Regions from separate parts of the Cobetia sp. 1CM21F genome, predicted to be linked through region 1. Evidence: predicted binding sites of a transcription regulator. Region 1 holds the regulator's gene; the other holds the start of a gene.

The links. The regulator PhoB, encoded in region 1, activates phosphate uptake and scavenging genes when phosphate is short. The targets are predictions, from matches to a motif close to TGTCATANNNNTGTCANA.
Region 2: MSG32_RS03920 (UTRA domain-containing protein) is a predicted target of PhoB. The motif match lies at 2,947-2,964, and genes of this name have one in related genera.

The regions. Positions count from the first base shown of each region.
Region 1 covers NZ_JALNTQ010000004.1:82,477-90,349, reverse strand. Annotated here, with positions in the region: gene pstA (phosphate ABC transporter permease PstA) at 1-555, shown strand, start outside; gene pstB (phosphate ABC transporter ATP-binding protein PstB) at 552-1,397, shown strand; gene phoU (phosphate signaling complex protein PhoU) at 1,617-2,342, shown strand; gene cysZ (sulfate transporter CysZ) at 2,539-3,267, shown strand; gene phoR (phosphate regulon sensor histidine kinase PhoR) at 3,470-4,792, opposite strand; gene phoB (phosphate regulon transcriptional regulator PhoB) at 4,800-5,489, opposite strand; gene ubiA (4-hydroxybenzoate octaprenyltransferase) at 5,713-6,603, opposite strand; gene MSG32_RS13575 (chorismate lyase) at 6,671-7,249, opposite strand; gene MSG32_RS13570 (FAD-dependent oxidoreductase) at 7,568-7,873, shown strand, end outside.
Region 2 covers NZ_JALNTQ010000001.1:954,141-962,013, reverse strand. Annotated here, with positions in the region: gene MSG32_RS03935 (NAD(P)-dependent alcohol dehydrogenase) at 1-552, opposite strand, end outside; gene MSG32_RS03930 (hypothetical protein) at 883-1,071, shown strand; gene MSG32_RS03925 (NYN domain-containing protein) at 1,277-1,834, shown strand; gene MSG32_RS03920 (UTRA domain-containing protein) at 1,986-2,756, opposite strand; gene MSG32_RS03915 (extracellular solute-binding protein) at 3,385-4,473, shown strand; gene MSG32_RS03910 (alkaline phosphatase family protein) at 4,566-5,399, shown strand; gene MSG32_RS03905 (ABC transporter permease subunit) at 5,399-6,247, shown strand; gene MSG32_RS03900 (ABC transporter permease) at 6,231-7,211, shown strand; gene MSG32_RS03895 (ABC transporter ATP-binding protein) at 7,211-7,873, shown strand, end outside.

The sequences.
Region 1 (7,873 bases):
CTGGGCGCCGGAATCGATGAGCTGTTCTATTCCGAGCGGCTGCCGACGCCGACCTTCGGGACCGGCGGCATTCTGTGGGCCTCGCTGACGCTGGCCCTGCTGACCTTGCCGGTGGTGATCGTCGCCACGGAAGAGGGGCTGGCGCGCGTGCCGCGTCGTCTGCGCGAAGGCGCGCTGGCGCTGGGGGCGACACGCCTGGAAACGCTCAAGCGCGTGGTGATTCCGGCGGCCTCGCCGGCGCTGATGACGGGGCTGATTCTGGCCGTGGCGCGTGCGGCGGGTGAAGTCGCGCCGCTGATGCTGGTCGGGGTGGTCAAGCTGGCCCCGGACCTGCCGCTGGATGACAGCTTCCCGTGGTTGCATCTGGACCGCAAATTCATGCATCTGGGGCATCAGGTCTATGATCTGGCCTTCCAGAGCAGCGACGCCTTCAGCAGTCGGCCGCTGGTCTACGCGACCGCGCTGGTGCTGGTGGTCGTGATTCTATGCCTCAATCTGAGTGCCATTCGCCTGCGTCACATGCTGGCACAACGTTACAAGGGAGCCACCGAATGAGGCGTGACTCTGAACAGCCCAAGCCCCAGTTGTTTCTTCAGGAGACGCCTGCGCGGCCGGCTGAGGACATCTGCCTGGAAACCCGCCACCTGAGCCTCGATTATCAGGCACGTGTCGGCAAGGAGAACCAGACGCGCCGCGCCCTGGAGGACGTCAGCCTGCAGATCGCACGCAAGCGCGTGACGGCCTTCATCGGCCCTTCCGGCTGCGGCAAGTCGAGCCTGTTGCGTACCTTCAATCGCATGACCGATCTCGACGAACAGTCACGTCTTTCCGGCAAGGTACTGCTCGAGGGCGAGGACATTCATGCGCGCGGCGTGGATGTGCCGATGCTGCGCCGCCGGATCGGCATGGTCTTCCAGACGCCCAATCCCTTTCCGATGTCGGTCTACGAGAACGTGGCCTTCGGGCTGCGGCTGGTCGGCGAGAATGACAAGCGCCACCTCGATGACAAGGTCGAATCCTGTCTGCGCTCCGCGGCGCTGTGGGAAGAAGTGAAGGACCGCCTGCACGACAGCGCGCTGGGGCTCTCGGGTGGCCAGCAACAGCGGCTGGTGATCGCGCGGACGCTGGCGGTCGAGCCGGAGGTGCTGCTGCTGGATGAACCGGCCTCGGCGCTGGACCCCATCTCGACGCTCAAGATCGAGGAGCTGATCCGTTCGCTGCGCTCGCGCCTGACGCTGATCATCGTCACGCATAACATGCAGCAGGCCGCGCGGGTGTCGGACGATACCGCCTTCCTGCATGAGGGCCGCCTGGTGGAATTCTCCCCGACCGATCAGCTGTTCACCAACCCGCGGCGCCGCCAGACGGAAGACTACATCACGGGGCGTTTCGGTTAGCGCGCTCATGCGCGAACGTGCAGCCAGATAGCCTTTTCGCCCTGATATTGCTGACGATGGCGGCCAGATACCGCCTTTGCGCCATGGGTGAAACATAACTGCAATCAAGTGTCGGCATGCTGAGGGGGAGCCCGCTGTGTCAGTCAGTAGTGGGCCATACTTGTCACGTCATTCATGTCACGCCCCCTGACTCGGTGGGCGACTTTCCGGGAGAGGGAAATGGATATCACCAGCGATTCGCACGGCAAGCATATCTCAGAGCAGTTCAATCACGAGCTGGATGCACTGAAGACACACCTGCTGGCCATGGGCGGACTGGTAGAGAAGCAGCTGCAGGATGCCGTCACGGCATTGCTGGAAGGCGACAGTGAAACCGCCACGCGGGTGCGCGACAACGACAAGGCTGTCAACGACATGCAGCTCAAGATCGATGACGAGTGCACCCGAGTGCTGGCCCGCCGTCAGCCGGCGGCCTCCGACCTGCGCCTGGTGCTGGCCGTCATCCGCGCCACCTCCGATCTCGAGCGTATCGGTGATGAATCGAGCAAGATCGCACGCAACGCCATCTCGCTGGTCGAGAACGGCCAGAGCCCGCGCGGCATGGTCGAGGTGCGTCATCTCAGCCAGCACGTGCGCAGCATGGTGCGTGACTCCCTGACGGCCTTCGCGCGCTTCGATACCGACCTTGCCCTCAAGGTACTGCGTGAAGACGCCTCGGTGGATCTGGAATATCAGAGCGCGATGCGCTCGCTGATGACCTTCATGATGGAAGACGCGCGCCAGATCACGCCGGTGCTCAACGTGATGTGGATTCTACGTGCGCTGGAGCGCATCGGTGACCACGCCGACAACCTGGCCGAGTACGTCATCTTCCTGGTCAAGGGCGTGGACGTGCGTCACACCGATACCCATGACCTGAAGCCGCAGGACCTGGACAAGAAGTGAGCTGACGCGCTTCCCTGCCCCTGTGTAGCGTCTTTCGCCCCGCTCCTGCTTACCGGCAGGTCGCGGGGCGATTGCGTCGTGGGAGCGCGAGCGATGTCAGGCGGCCGACAGCTGCGCCGCGCAGGCGGGAGTGCTAGGGTGTGGCTCCGGTCAGCCCGCTGGCTGACCGGTTCTTTTGAGATGACGAGGACGTCGCATGATTGATGCCGTATCGGCGCTGGTCCGCGGGACCCGCATGGTCTATACCCCCGGGCTGCGCCGCTTCGTATTCGTACCGCTGGCGATCAACCTGGTGCTCTACAGCATCACGCTGTGGGTATTGTTCAACCAGTTCGGTGGCTGGATCGATTACTGGATGCTCAAGGTACCGGCGTGGCTGGACTGGCTCAGCTGGTTGATCTGGCCGGTGCTGGTGGTGAGTCTGTTGCTGGTGGTGTTCTTCACCTTCAGCCTGGTGACCAACCTGATCGCCGCGCCCTTCTACGGCATTCTGGCCGAGAAGGTCGAGCATCGTCTGGATGGCACCCTGATCGATGATGATCGCGGCCTGATGAAGATCGGCGTCGACTCGCTGGGGCGTGAAATGGCCAAGCTGGGCTACTTCATCCCACGCATGATCGCGCTGTTCATCATCGGCTTCATCCCGGGCCTGAACCTGCTCTCACCGCTGTTGTGGGGGCTGTTCTCGGCCTGGAGCATGTCGATCCAGTACCTCGACTACCCGATGGACAACCATCAGGTCAGCTTCGGTGACATGAAGCAGCGCCTCAAGGCGCGCTGGTGGCCCTCACTGACCTTCGGCGCCGCGGTGTTCGTCATGACGCTGGTGCCGCTGGCCAATCTGCTGTTCATCCCGGGCGCCGTCGCCGGGGCGGTACTGATGTGGCAGAGCCACTACCGTCAGTTGCCGGCGCCGCGTCGTTGAGACAGCCTGTCGCAGAGCTGGCTTGTCGCTGAACTGATTCGTCGCTGAACTGGCTCGTCGCTAAGTTGGCTCGTCGCTGAAATAGCCGCAGCGTCGTCTGATTGACCAAACGAAACGCCCCGCAGTCGCCTCCTTTCGAGGTGGCTGCGGGGCGTTCTGCGTTGGGCTGGCGTTCGGGTCAGATCATCACGGAATCAGCCCATCACTGGGCTAGCGCACTGCTGGCCTGGGGAGCGCTCGCCTGACAGGCGCGCTCGTCGGGGAAGTGACAGCGGAAGCGCGCACCCTCGCCGGGGTGGCTGTCGATCTCCAGATGGCCCTGATGGCGAATCAGCACATGCTTGACGATGGCAAGCCCGAGGCCGGTGCCTCCCGTGGCGGTGCTGCGGCCCTTGTCGATGCGATAGAAGCGTTCGGTCAGGCGCGGCAGGTGGACCGGGTCGATCCCGTCCCCATCATCTTCCACCTCGACCAGCAGGCCCTGGTCATCCGCCTTCCAGCGCAGGGTGATATGACAGTCTTCGGGGGTGTAGCGCACCGCATTGAAGACCAGATTCGAGATCGCGCTGCGCAGTTCCTGCTCCTCACCGCGCAGAGACAGGCTGGCATCGGCCTCGATGGAGAAGGTGTGGCGCCCCTGGGACAGGCCTTCGGCGTCGTCGCGGATATGGCCGAGCAGGGCGCTCATGTCGATGCAGCGACCGTTGTCGGACAGTTCGTCGGTTTCCAGGCGTGACAGGGTCAGCAGGTCCTCGACCAGATGCTGCATGCGGTCGGTCTGGCTCTGCATCTGGCCCAGTCCACGCTGCCAGCGCGGTGGCAGGTCATCGGCGTAATCGGAGTAGGTCTCGAGATAGCCGGCCAGTACCGTCAGCGGCGTGCGCAGCTCATGGGAGACATTGGCCACGAAGTCGCGGCGCATCTCTTCCAGGCGATAGAGGCGGGTGACGTCACGCAGCATGACCAGGCGCTCGTTGTCACCGAACAGGGTGATGGAGATCTGCAGCGTCAGGTTGTCAGACAGCGGCGACTGGAGCGTCAGCGGCTCGCGGTAGGCCAGCCGATTGAAGTAGTCGATGAAGACGGGGTCACGCAGATAGTTGGTGATGTGCTGACCGCGGTCGTGGCTGGCCTTGAGACCGACCAGCTGCTCGGCAGCGCTGTTCCACCATTCCATGTCACCGTGGTTGTCCAGCATCACCAGGCCGTCGCGCATGGCCTCGGAGGATTCCTGGATACGGTTGAGGATGCTGCGCAGTCGCTCCTGAGCCTGACGCTGGCCCTTCTGGTAGCGGTAGAGACGATCGAGCAGGTCTCCCCAGACGCCATCGCCGGGCGGCGGCTCTTCATGGGGATTGGTGATCAGCCAGGTGTAGAGGCTCTTCAAGTGCTTGAGATGGACGAACAGATACAGCGAAAGACCCAGCGCCAGGCCCCAGCCCAGATGGCCCAGCAGGCCACCGATCAGGCCGAAGCCACCGGCAAGGTAGCCGAGGCGCCATAGCTCGTTGGTCCAATAGCGCATGAATCCCTCAGGCCTGAGCGCTGAAGCGGTAACCGGTGCCGCGGACGGTCTGGATCAGATGCTGATGGCCTGTGCCCAGCGCCTTGCGCAGGCGACGGATGTGCACGTCCACGGTGCGCTCCTCGACATAGACGTTGCCGCCCCATACCTGATCGAGCAGCTGGCTGCGCGTGTAGGCACGCTCCTGATGCGTCATGAAGAACTGCAGCAGGCGATATTCGGTCGGGCCGACATCCAGTGAGTTGCCGTGGGCGGTGACGCGGTGGCTGGCCGGGTCGAGCATCAGGCCTTCGACTTCCACCGCCTCCTCGACTCCCTTGGGAGTGGTGCGACGCAGCACGGCCTTGAGACGGGCGACCAGCTCGCGCGGCGAGAAGGGCTTGGTGATGTAGTCGTCGGCACCGGCTTCCAGGCCTTGAATCTTGTTGTCTTCCTCGCCCTTGGCGGTCAACAGGATGATCGGCAGCTCCGAGGTGGTCTCGTCACGCTTGAGACGCCGCGCGAGCTCCAGGCCACTGGTGCCCGGCATCATCCAGTCCAGCAACAGCAGATCGGGCTTTTCATCGACGACGATGGCGTGGGCGTCCCGGGCATTGTCTGCCTCCAGCACGCGGTAATCCGCCATTTCGAGGGCAACGGCGATCATCTCGCGAATCGAGGATTCATCGTCGACAATCAGTACGGTCTTGGAGCTCATCGCTAGATCCCATGCAGCAGTCGGCGCACGCGCCAGAATGACAAGTCGATGACGATTACAACCCGCTTATATGACAACGAGATGACAACTGCCAGCATGGCAGCTTGCACGCAAGCCTGCCAGCCGCCTTGGAGGCGCGGCAGGCAGGCATGAACCGTGGGCTGGGGAGCAACAGAGGGCAGGGGTCGCTTTAAATTAAATAATACTAATGTTTATGCAGGAGTCAGCTCATCGGCCAGGTCGCCAGGGCGATACCGGCGAAGATCAGCAAACCCGTCCAATGATTGTTGAGGAAGGCCTGGAAGCAGGGCGCACGCTCACGCTCCCGGATCAGACGTTGCTGCCAGACGAAGGTGACGGCGGCGGCGGCCAGCCCCAGCCAGTAGAAGATGCCCAGCGCCAGCTGCAGGCCGATGCCGATCAACACCACCAGCATGCCCAGCTGCAACAGGCCGATCATCAGCTTGTCGGCACGCCCGAACAGCACGGCGGTGGACTTGATGCCCACCTTGAGGTCGTCGTTGCGATCGACCATCGCGTAGGCGGTGTCGTAGGCCACCGTCCACATCAGGTTGGCCGCGAACAGCCACCAGCCGTAGGTCGGCACCTCCTCCAGCGTCGCGGCGAAGGCCATCGGAATCGCCCAGCCGAAGGCGGCGCCCAGCACCACCTGGGGCAGATGATGGAAGCGCTTCATGAACGGATAGCTGGCCGCCAGCAGCACGGCGACGATCGACAGCAGCACCGTGGTCAGGTTGGTGAAGCACACCAGCACGAAGGCGGCCGCGACCAGCCCCCCGAACAGCGTCAGCGCCTCGCGTTCCGAAATGCGGCCCGAGGTCAGCGGCCGGTCTCGCGTGCGCTCGACATGCTTGTCCCAATGGCGATCGGCGTAGTCGTTGATGACGCAGCCGGCGGCGCGCATCAGATAGACCCCGGCGATGAAGATCAGCAGGGTCGTGCGCTCGGGAATGCCATCTGCCGCCAGCCACAGTGCCCACAGGGTCGGCCACATCAGCAGCCAGGTGCCGATGGGGCGGTCCAGCCGTGTCAGGGCGAGGTAGTCGGCCAGTCTGGAAGGACGCGAAGCGGCGGAAGTGGATGACGCGGTCATCGGGGCTCCTGGGCGGATGGTAGTGGGCAAGGGAAGAGAGAGAAACGAGGCCAGTCGGCCGCAAGGCTCAGGCCAGCTGCAGCGCGTGCTGGAAGGCCGGTGTGAAGCCCTCCTGCACCAGCACCTTGAAGCGACCATGCGAGAACATCGAGCGGCGCATCCACAGGCTGGTGGTGCGGGCCAGCGGCCTGGGGCTCGAAAGCACCAGCGGGGCGCGGCTGACATCGATGGCGCTGCGGGTCAGGTCGGGCTGGCGAAACAGCCAATGGCCCAGCGAGCGCTCGCCCAGCGTCGAGAGGCGGTGACCGTGGGCCAGGTCCAGCGCCGCCAGCGAGCGTGCGATCACCCATGGCGTATCGCCATGACAGAGTGCCACTTCGCGCCGCCAGACATGCCGGCGTGGGCCGATGCCCAGCAGGCGCGCCTCATCCAGCCGCGCGGGGCCGGTGTCCTGCAGCAGCAGGCGCACGCGCAGGCCCTGAATGGGCTGGCCATCGCGTTCATCCTGCTGCTGCATGGCGCTGGCAAGACGCTGGGTCAGCGAGTCCGTCGAGGAGAGCCACGCCCACCAGCCGGCCGGCATGACACCCTGCAGTGCGGCAGCCGGCTGCCAATGGCGGCGCACCGCCGCCGAAGCAGCGGGCATGACGCGCGTGGGCAAAGGCCAGCGAGGCGCAGGCTGGCACAGGGACTCGGCTGACGAATGAGGCGCCTCACAGGTGGAGGTCTGTGGCGTGAGCGCTGCGTGATGAGGCTCGCCTGCTGGGCATCGGACCACGGTGAATTCCCTGTCAGGATGACGAAATGGCGAGTCTAGCATGGCCGGGCGGCAAGGCCTCCCGCTCAGGCATGCCTGCACTGCTGGCGGGCTGGTATGCTGGGCGCATTCATCGGCGTTCATGACGGACGCTGCTGGCGCTCTTTCATCAGCGCTTCCCTCGGATCGATCTCAGGAGATGGTGCCATGCGCGACCCTCGCACCCTTGTCATCATTGGTACCGGCATGGCGGGCATTGGTCTGGCGCGCGCGCTGCGTGCGCGTGACAAGGACAGCCGGCTGATACTCATCAGCCAGGACAGCGGCCACGATTACGCCAAGCCCATGCTGTCCACCGCCTTCGCCAAGAAGATGTCGGCCACCGATCTGTCGCGTCAGGCGCCGGTGGCGCTGGTGGACGAGCTGAATGCCGAGCTGCGTACCCATCAACGCGTCACTGCCATCGATGGTGATGCCCGCCAGCTATGGCTGGGCGAGGAATGTCTGGCCTAT
Region 2 (7,873 bases), on a different contig from region 1:
GGACTTCACGCCATAGTGACGCAGCGGCGAATAGGTCGTGACACCCGCGCACAGCAGCGGCGCGGCCACTGCCGGGTCGAGCTTGTCCGGGATGGAGACCACGAAGCGCTCGCTGACGACGATCTTGTCGGAATAGCCGCCCTGGGTGAGGCTGCCATCGTGACGGTCCGGGCTGCCGTAGGTCATGGTCATGCCGTCGAGGCAGTATTGCTCGAGCCCCTTCTGACAGGCGCTGCATTCACGGCAGGAATCCACCATGCAGCCGACGCCGACCATATCGCCCACCTTGTACTGACTGACGTCATTGCCCACCTGGGTCACCCGACCCACGATCTCGTGCCCCGGGACCAGCGGATACTGAGAAAAGCCCCAGTCATTGCGCCCGACGTGCAGATCCGAGTGGCAGACACCGCAGTAGAGAATCTCGATGGCCACGTCATCCGGACGCGGCTGGCGACGCTCGAAGTTCCAGGGCGCCAGGTCTGCCGTTTCGGATGCCACCGCATAAGCGCGAGTCTGTCCGTCAAAACCACCGTTGGAAGGGCTTGTCATGGAGTCTCTCCTTGCTTGGCTGAGCGTCGGGGAGCCTGGTCATCAAAGATGATTCAGCGCCCATAAAAGGATTCGCATGCCATGCGGCAATCGCGATCATGCCCACTGACCTCTTGCCGACAGCCCGACTTTTCAATGGCTTGGCTGCCCTGCATCACTGTGTTGGTCAGATCGCAACAGCGGCCCACCAAGCTGCGCGAGGCTTGCAGACACAAGGAAAAGCGACGCAAAACATCAGGCTTCTGATTCCAAATTGACGCCATCAAGCAGCAAAGTTGCCACTGTGTTATCATGCACCTTCACCCCTCACGTCTTGGAACGGAGTCCCGCATGGCGAATACTCGTACTGCTGCAAAGAAAAAAGCACCGGCTGCTGTCGAAACCTCAGCCTCGCTTGAAGCTCAGATGCAGGCCTTCCTGGACCGTGGTGGCAAGGTGGATGTGATTGAATCCGGTGTCAGCGGCCAGGTCATTGGCGTCAAGCCGACCAAGCCGTCAAACCCTGCTGCCAAGAGCTGAGGCTTGCCCATCAAGCCTTGGTGCCCGAACGCGCTGCTCGCCTCACTCAACTGGCGTCTGCCATCGAGTCACTGACCGGTGAGAGCGTTGTTCATCGCTAGACCTCCAGCCGCTGCCCTGCATCATCAGGTAGCGGCCGGCTTCTTTCTGGGGAGAGGAAAATCACCTCTTGCCTGCCCTTGCTCCTCCCGCCACGGCGACGCCCATGCCAGCATCCTCTTCGTGCGACAGCACCCTCGACTCCCGCCAGCACAGTGTGCATGGCACTCGCGACGCGGATGGGGCACGCACACGCCTGGCCGTCTTCATTGATGTGCAGAACATCTACTACACCACCCGCGACACCTTCGGTCGGCAGTTCGATTATCGCCGCCTGTGGGCAGAGCTCGAGCGCCTCGGCTCGATCCAGCATGCCTACGCCTACGCGATCGACCGTGGCGACCCCAAGCAGCAGCAATTCCAGCAGCGCCTGCGCGAGATAGGCTTTGAGGTCAAACTCAAGCCCTTCATCCAGCGCGGCGACGGCTCGGCCAAGGGCGACTGGGATGTCGGCATCACCATCGACGTGATGGAAGCCGTCCCCGAGGTCGATGAAATCATCCTCGCCTCCGGCGATGGCGACTTCGCCCTGCTGCTGGACCATGTCGCCACCCGCCACGCCATCACCACCCGCGTCTATGGCGTCGAAGCCCTCACCGCCCTCGCCCTGATGAAAAGCGCCCATCACTTTCGCGAAGTCGATGAAAGCCTGCTGATGCGCTGATACCGATCGATCGCGTCTCAACCGCGCTCGAATCCTGTCTGTCGCACAAGAAACACCCGCACGGCCTCTACTGACAGAGAGGTGTGCGGGTGTTTTCGTCTGGGCTACCAGCGGCCTGCCAGGCATTCAGGCTTCGCCGCGAACTTGCCGACTAGCTCTGTGGTGCGGCACTCAGCGTCAATTCGATGGCGTCGTGGCGCCAGTGTTCATCATCGCAGTCCACCGCGCGGCCATTCTGATCGAAGTTGATGCGGGTGATGCGCTGCGCGGGGCTGCCCTGCGCAGCGTTCAGTGCGGCGGCGGCCTCAGCGTCAAACACCGTGGAGGCCAGCTCGAAGCTGACGCGGCTGACACGAATGGCGTATTCGTGCCGGTAGAGGTCGGTCAGGGAGTGGGCAGCGAGGTCGAAATCGAGGATGCCCGGGAAGCAGTCACGTCGCAGGTGATGGCAGACATGCAGCACGCGCCGCCCGTCGATACGCCGCACGCGAGTGATGCGATAGACCACTGAGCCCTCCGCAATCCCCAGTCGCCGCGCGATCACCGCGTTGGCAGCGACCTCTCCTGCCGCCAGTACCTCGGTGCTGGCCACCCGCTGCTGTGACTCGACCATGTCGCGAAATGGCAGGCACGCCAGCAAGTCATAGCGCAGCCGTGGCGGCGAGACGAACCAGCCCCGCCGATTCTCGCGATAGATACGCCCCTCCGCCTCCAGCTGCAGCAAGGTGTCGCGCAGCGTGACCCGCGTCGTGGCAAAGCGTTCGATCATCTCGCGCTCGGAAGGCAGGCGCTGTGAAGCGCGCAGCGGCGCTGCCTCAAGATGGTTCAGCAGCCTGCTCTTGAGCCCTGCCACGGGGACATCCGCGTCAGGAGTTGCCGATGAAGCGGCGTCACTCTGGGGCTCAAGCGAAGATGAAGGCATGCGAAGTTCCTGAAAGATAACGAAAGACAGCAATTTCTGGCGAGTCACTTGCATGACATCCAGGGCGTCCAGGATGGAAAGGGTCAGAGCGAAGCGATTTCTGTGGTCTAGTTCAGATGACCCACAAAGCTCAGTGCGACTTTTCAAGACACGCTTGTCGAGACACGCATGAGGAGAATAGTGGCATTGGCGTGACAACTCGGTGACAGCGCAGCTCTGGCTGCCACGCCAGCTCAGCCATCACGCGCTGACTCATGCCTTGTCCGCCCATGGCTGTGGAAGATAGCGAGGACTGAAGCCCGCGGCAAGGCACGAAGAAGGCACGAAGAAGGTATGAAGGAGGCAGAGGCAGAGCCGCCACCCCATGCCATGACAACGACATGTTGACGACACGCAACTGTCACAGGCGAGCGCTAGAGTCGATCGTGCCTTTCGAACTGAACTAGACCACACAGTCTCGGTTGTCTCGGCACTTGCCTGAGCACTTGGCAGAGCACTGGTCTGATCAATGATCCGAGAACTGGCCTGAGCACCCGGACGTGCTCTCAGCGTGTCGACAGGGTGCCTGATGCCCGTCACGCCTTACCTTCAGCGCAGCGATTGTTCATCACCTACTGGGGAAATCTCCTTGAAGTCGATTGCCACTACCTCATCCCGCTCCACCGGCCTGCTGGTTTCCACCTGCATGGCCGCCCTGTTGGGCAGTGCCTCTGTCAGTGCCGCCGACATGCCGGCTGACCTTCTCGAGGCCGCTCAGTCCGAAGGCCGTGTCGATAGCGTCGGCATGCCGGACAGCTGGGCCAACTGGAAGGACACCTGGGCAGACCTCGAGTCGAAGTATTCCATCGCGCATAGCGATACCGACATGAGCTCCGCCGAGGAAGTCGCCAAGTTCAAGGCCGAGGGTGAGAACGCCACCGCCGATATCGGTGACGTGGGCTTCGCCTTCGGACCGATCGCGGTGCAGCAAGGCGTGACCCAGGCCTACAAGACCACGACCTGGGAGCAGATCCCGGAGTGGGCCAAAGACAAGGATGGCCACTGGGTACTGGGCTACACCGGCACCATTTCCTTCATGATCAACAAGACGCTGGTCAGTGAAGATGAGCGCCCGACCTCCTTCGCCGATCTCGCCGAAGGTGACTACAAGGTGTCCGTCGGCGCCGTCGGCAAGGCGTCCCAGGCCAACAACGCCATTCTGGCCGCTGCCTTCGCCAATGGCGGCAAGGAATCCGACCTGACACCGGGCCTGGAAGTCTTCGCGGAACTGGCGCGCCAGGGCCGTCTGTCACTGGCAGAGCCGAGCATCGCCAACCTGGAGAAAGGCGAAGTCGAAGTCGCCCTGCTGTGGGACTTCAATGCCCTGAACTATCGCGATCAGATCAACCGCGACACCTTCGAGGTCGTCATTCCGTCTGATGCCTCCGTCACCTCCGGCTACGCCACCATCATCAACAAGCATGCCGCGCACCCGAATGCCGCCAAGCTGGCCCGTGAGTACATCCTCTCCGACGCCGGTCAGCTGAATCTGGCCAAGGGCTATGCCCGTCCGATCCGCGCCGAGCACCTCACCCTGCCCGAGGATATCGCCGCCAAGCTGCTGCCCAACGAGCAGTATGCCAATGCTCGTCCGGTCCAGGACTTCGCGGGCTGGGAAGCCAGTGCCAAGCAGCTGCCGCGCCAGTGGCAGTCCCAGGTACTGATCCACCAGCAGTGATCCCCGGCCTCTGCTTCACGCGAGCAGAGCGCGCACCATCCTGACAGACGGCATCGCCTTTGCGGTGCCGTCTTGAGCTTCACGGAGTCACCATGTCTCAGCGTGTCATTCTTGTCGTGCTCGACGGCCTCAACCACGCCGTGGGTCACCATGCCATGGGCTATCTGAGTGCCCTGGTCGAGGCCGGCCGTGGCCAGTATCAATCACTGGACTGCGAGCTGCCGGCCATGTCGCGCCCGCTCTATGAATGCCTGCTGACCGGCGACCTGCCTGTCGACTCAGGTATCGTCAACAACGGTATCGTGCGCCGCTCACGCGGCATCAGCCTGTTCGACCTTGCCAGCCAGCAGGGCAAGCGCACGGCTGCCGCCGCCTATCATTGGGTCAGCGAACTCTATGTCGCGGCCCCCTTCGTGCCGGCCCGCCATCGCTGGCTCGACAACCCGGAATCCGCCATCCAGGCGGGCATCTTCTACTGGCAGGATCATTATCCGGATGACCATCTGTTCAGTGACGCCGAAATGCTGCGCCTGCGTCACGCCCCGGATTTCCTGCTGGTGCATAGCATGAACATCGACGATGCCGGCCATCGTCATGGCGGCGACACGCCGCAGTACCGCAACGCCGCGCGGCATGCCGACGTCGCCCTGGCCGACTACCTGCCGGCATGGCTGGAAGCCGGCTATCAGGTGATGGTCACCGCCGATCACGGCATGAATGCCGACCGCTCACACTCCGGCCTGCTGGAAGAGGAGCGTCGCGTCCCGCTGTGGACCTTCGGCACCGCCTTCGCCAACGGCGCCGCGACGGATCTCAAGCAACGCGAGCTCTGCGGCACCCTGGCCACACTGCTGGGACTTGAACACAGCAAGGCGAGCAATCCGTCGCTGCTGGCGAGTCATGCTGTCACGCGAGGCCTCGAGTGATGCCTGCCGCCTTGAAGCGCCGCCTGACCAGCCCCGTCATGTGGCTGCTGCCGTTTGCGCTGATCTTCGGCGCCTTCCAGATCGCGCCGCTGGTGTGGGTGATGATCAGCGCCTTCAAGACCCCAACGGGCTGGGGGCTGGCCAACTTTCACGAGATCGCCTCCTCGGCCTTCTTCCGCCAGGCCATCTGGCGCAGTCTCGAGATCTCCTTCATGTCCAGCGTGCTGGGACTGGCGATCGCCGCCGTGACCTGTCACAGCATGCACCGCTGCGGCCCGCGCCTGACGCGCATGATGATCGCCTTCACCAACATGACCAGCAACTTCGCCGGTGTCCCGCTGGCCTTCGCCTTCATCATCCTGATGGGCGCCAACGGCATGCTGACCCTGATGCTGGAGCGCTTCGGTCTGCTTGAGAACTTCAATCTCTACTCGCGCACCGGCCTGATCGTCATCTACACCTGGTTCCAGATTCCGCTGGGCATCCTGTTGCTGTATCCCGCCTTCAGCACCCTGAAGACGGAGTGGCGTGAAGCCGCCAGCCTGCTGGGCGCCAATCGCCTCGCCTACTGGCAGCACATCGGCCTGCCGGTGCTGTGGCCGTCACTGGCAGGCACGCTCACCGTACTCTTCGCCAATGCCATGGGCGCCTACGCCACTGTCTATGCGCTGGTGAACACCAGCTACAACCTGATGACCATCCGCATCGCCAATCTGGTCTCCGGCGACCTGTTCCTGCAGCCGGAACTGGCCAGTGCACTGGCCCTGGTGCTGGTCGTCATTCTCGTCATCGTCACGCTGATTCAGCAATGGCTCATGCGCAGGAGCTACCATGTCACTTCCCGCTGAACTGCCCTATCGCCACGGCAAGCCCTTGCTGCCCAGCCTGATGGCGCGCCTGCGCCGCGTGAACATCTACACCTTCATCGTCACCAGCGTCTTCGCGCTGCTGGCACTGCCGCTGATCGCGACGCTGTTCTACGCCCTGGCGACACGCTGGGGAGCCAGCCTGACCCCCGACGCCCTGACCGTGAAATGGTTTCTGGAGCTCTGGACCACACCGCGTTTTCTGGCGGCTTTCGGGCGCTCGCTGCTGGTCGCCGTCGGTGCGCTGGCGCTGTCGTTGTTGCTGATCGTGCCGGTGGTGTTTCTCGCCCACACACGCTATCCGCGCCTGGATAGCGTGATGAATGGGCTGATCCTGTTGCCCTTCGCCGTGCCGCCCATCGTGTCATCGGTCGGCCTGCTGCAGCTCTACGCGGGTGGCCCGCTGGCCATCGTCGGCACGCCGTGGATCCTGATCCCCACCTACTTCACCATCGTGCTGCCCTTCATGTACCGCGCTCTGGCCAACAGCCTGCGCGCACTGGACGTGGCGTCCCTGATGGAGGCCGCTCAACTGCTGGGGGCGAGTCCGCTCAAGGCGTTCTTCCTGGTCGTGCTGCCCAATATTCGCGTCGGCATCCAGATTGCCGTCTTCCTGGCCTTCTCGTTCCTGGCCGGCGAATTCGTGTTCGCCAACATGCTGGTCGGCACCCGCTTCGAGACCCTGCAGGTCTATCTGAACAATATCCGCGGCGCCAGCGGCCACTTCACCAGCGCCCTGGTCATCACCCTGTTCGTGTTCACCCTGATCCTGACCTGGCTCGGCAATCGTCAGCCCGCCGAGCAGGAGATGCCCGCAGATGACCCCGACGAGGCGCTGGCCACCGCCATGACCGACGGCTTGCCCGGGCCGGTGCCGAGCGCCGACCCCGAGCCGCGCCACACCACTCACCAGTCGCCAGACTCCGCACCCCGAGGGGACCGCTGATGCTTGCCATCGACACCGCCACCACATTCGATAGCCAGAGCGCCGGCGGCCTTCTGACCAGCGCCCTGCGCGAACGCGCCGCCGACCAGCACTACCTCAAGCTCAATGGCCTGGCCAAGAGCTTCGGCAAGACTCAGGTATTCGCCGAGATAGAGGCCGAGATCGCGCGCGGGGAATTCATCACCCTGCTCGGCCCCTCCGGCTGCGGCAAGTCGACCCTGCTGCGCGCCATTGCCGGGCTCAATGATGTCGATGCCGGCCAGATCATCGTCGATGGTCACGACATCACGTCGCTGCCGCCGCAGCGTCGCGGCATCGGCATGGTCTTCCAGCACTATGCGCTGTTCCCCAACATGCGCGTGGCGGACAACGTGGCCTTCGGACTGCGTATGAAGAAGGTGCGCCCGGAAGAACGCGAGCGGCGTGTCAGCGAGGTGCTCAGACTGGTGGAGCTGACCGATCAGGCGCAGCGCTTCCCGCATCAATTGTCCGGCGGCCAGCGTCAGCGTGTGGCACTGGCACGCGCGCTGGTGGTCGAGCCGCAGATCCTGTTGCTGGATGAGCCGCTGTCGGCACTGGATGCGCGTATCCGCCGCCATCTGCGTGATCAGATCCGTGACATCCAGAAGAGCCTCGGCCTGACCACCCTGTTCGTGACCCAC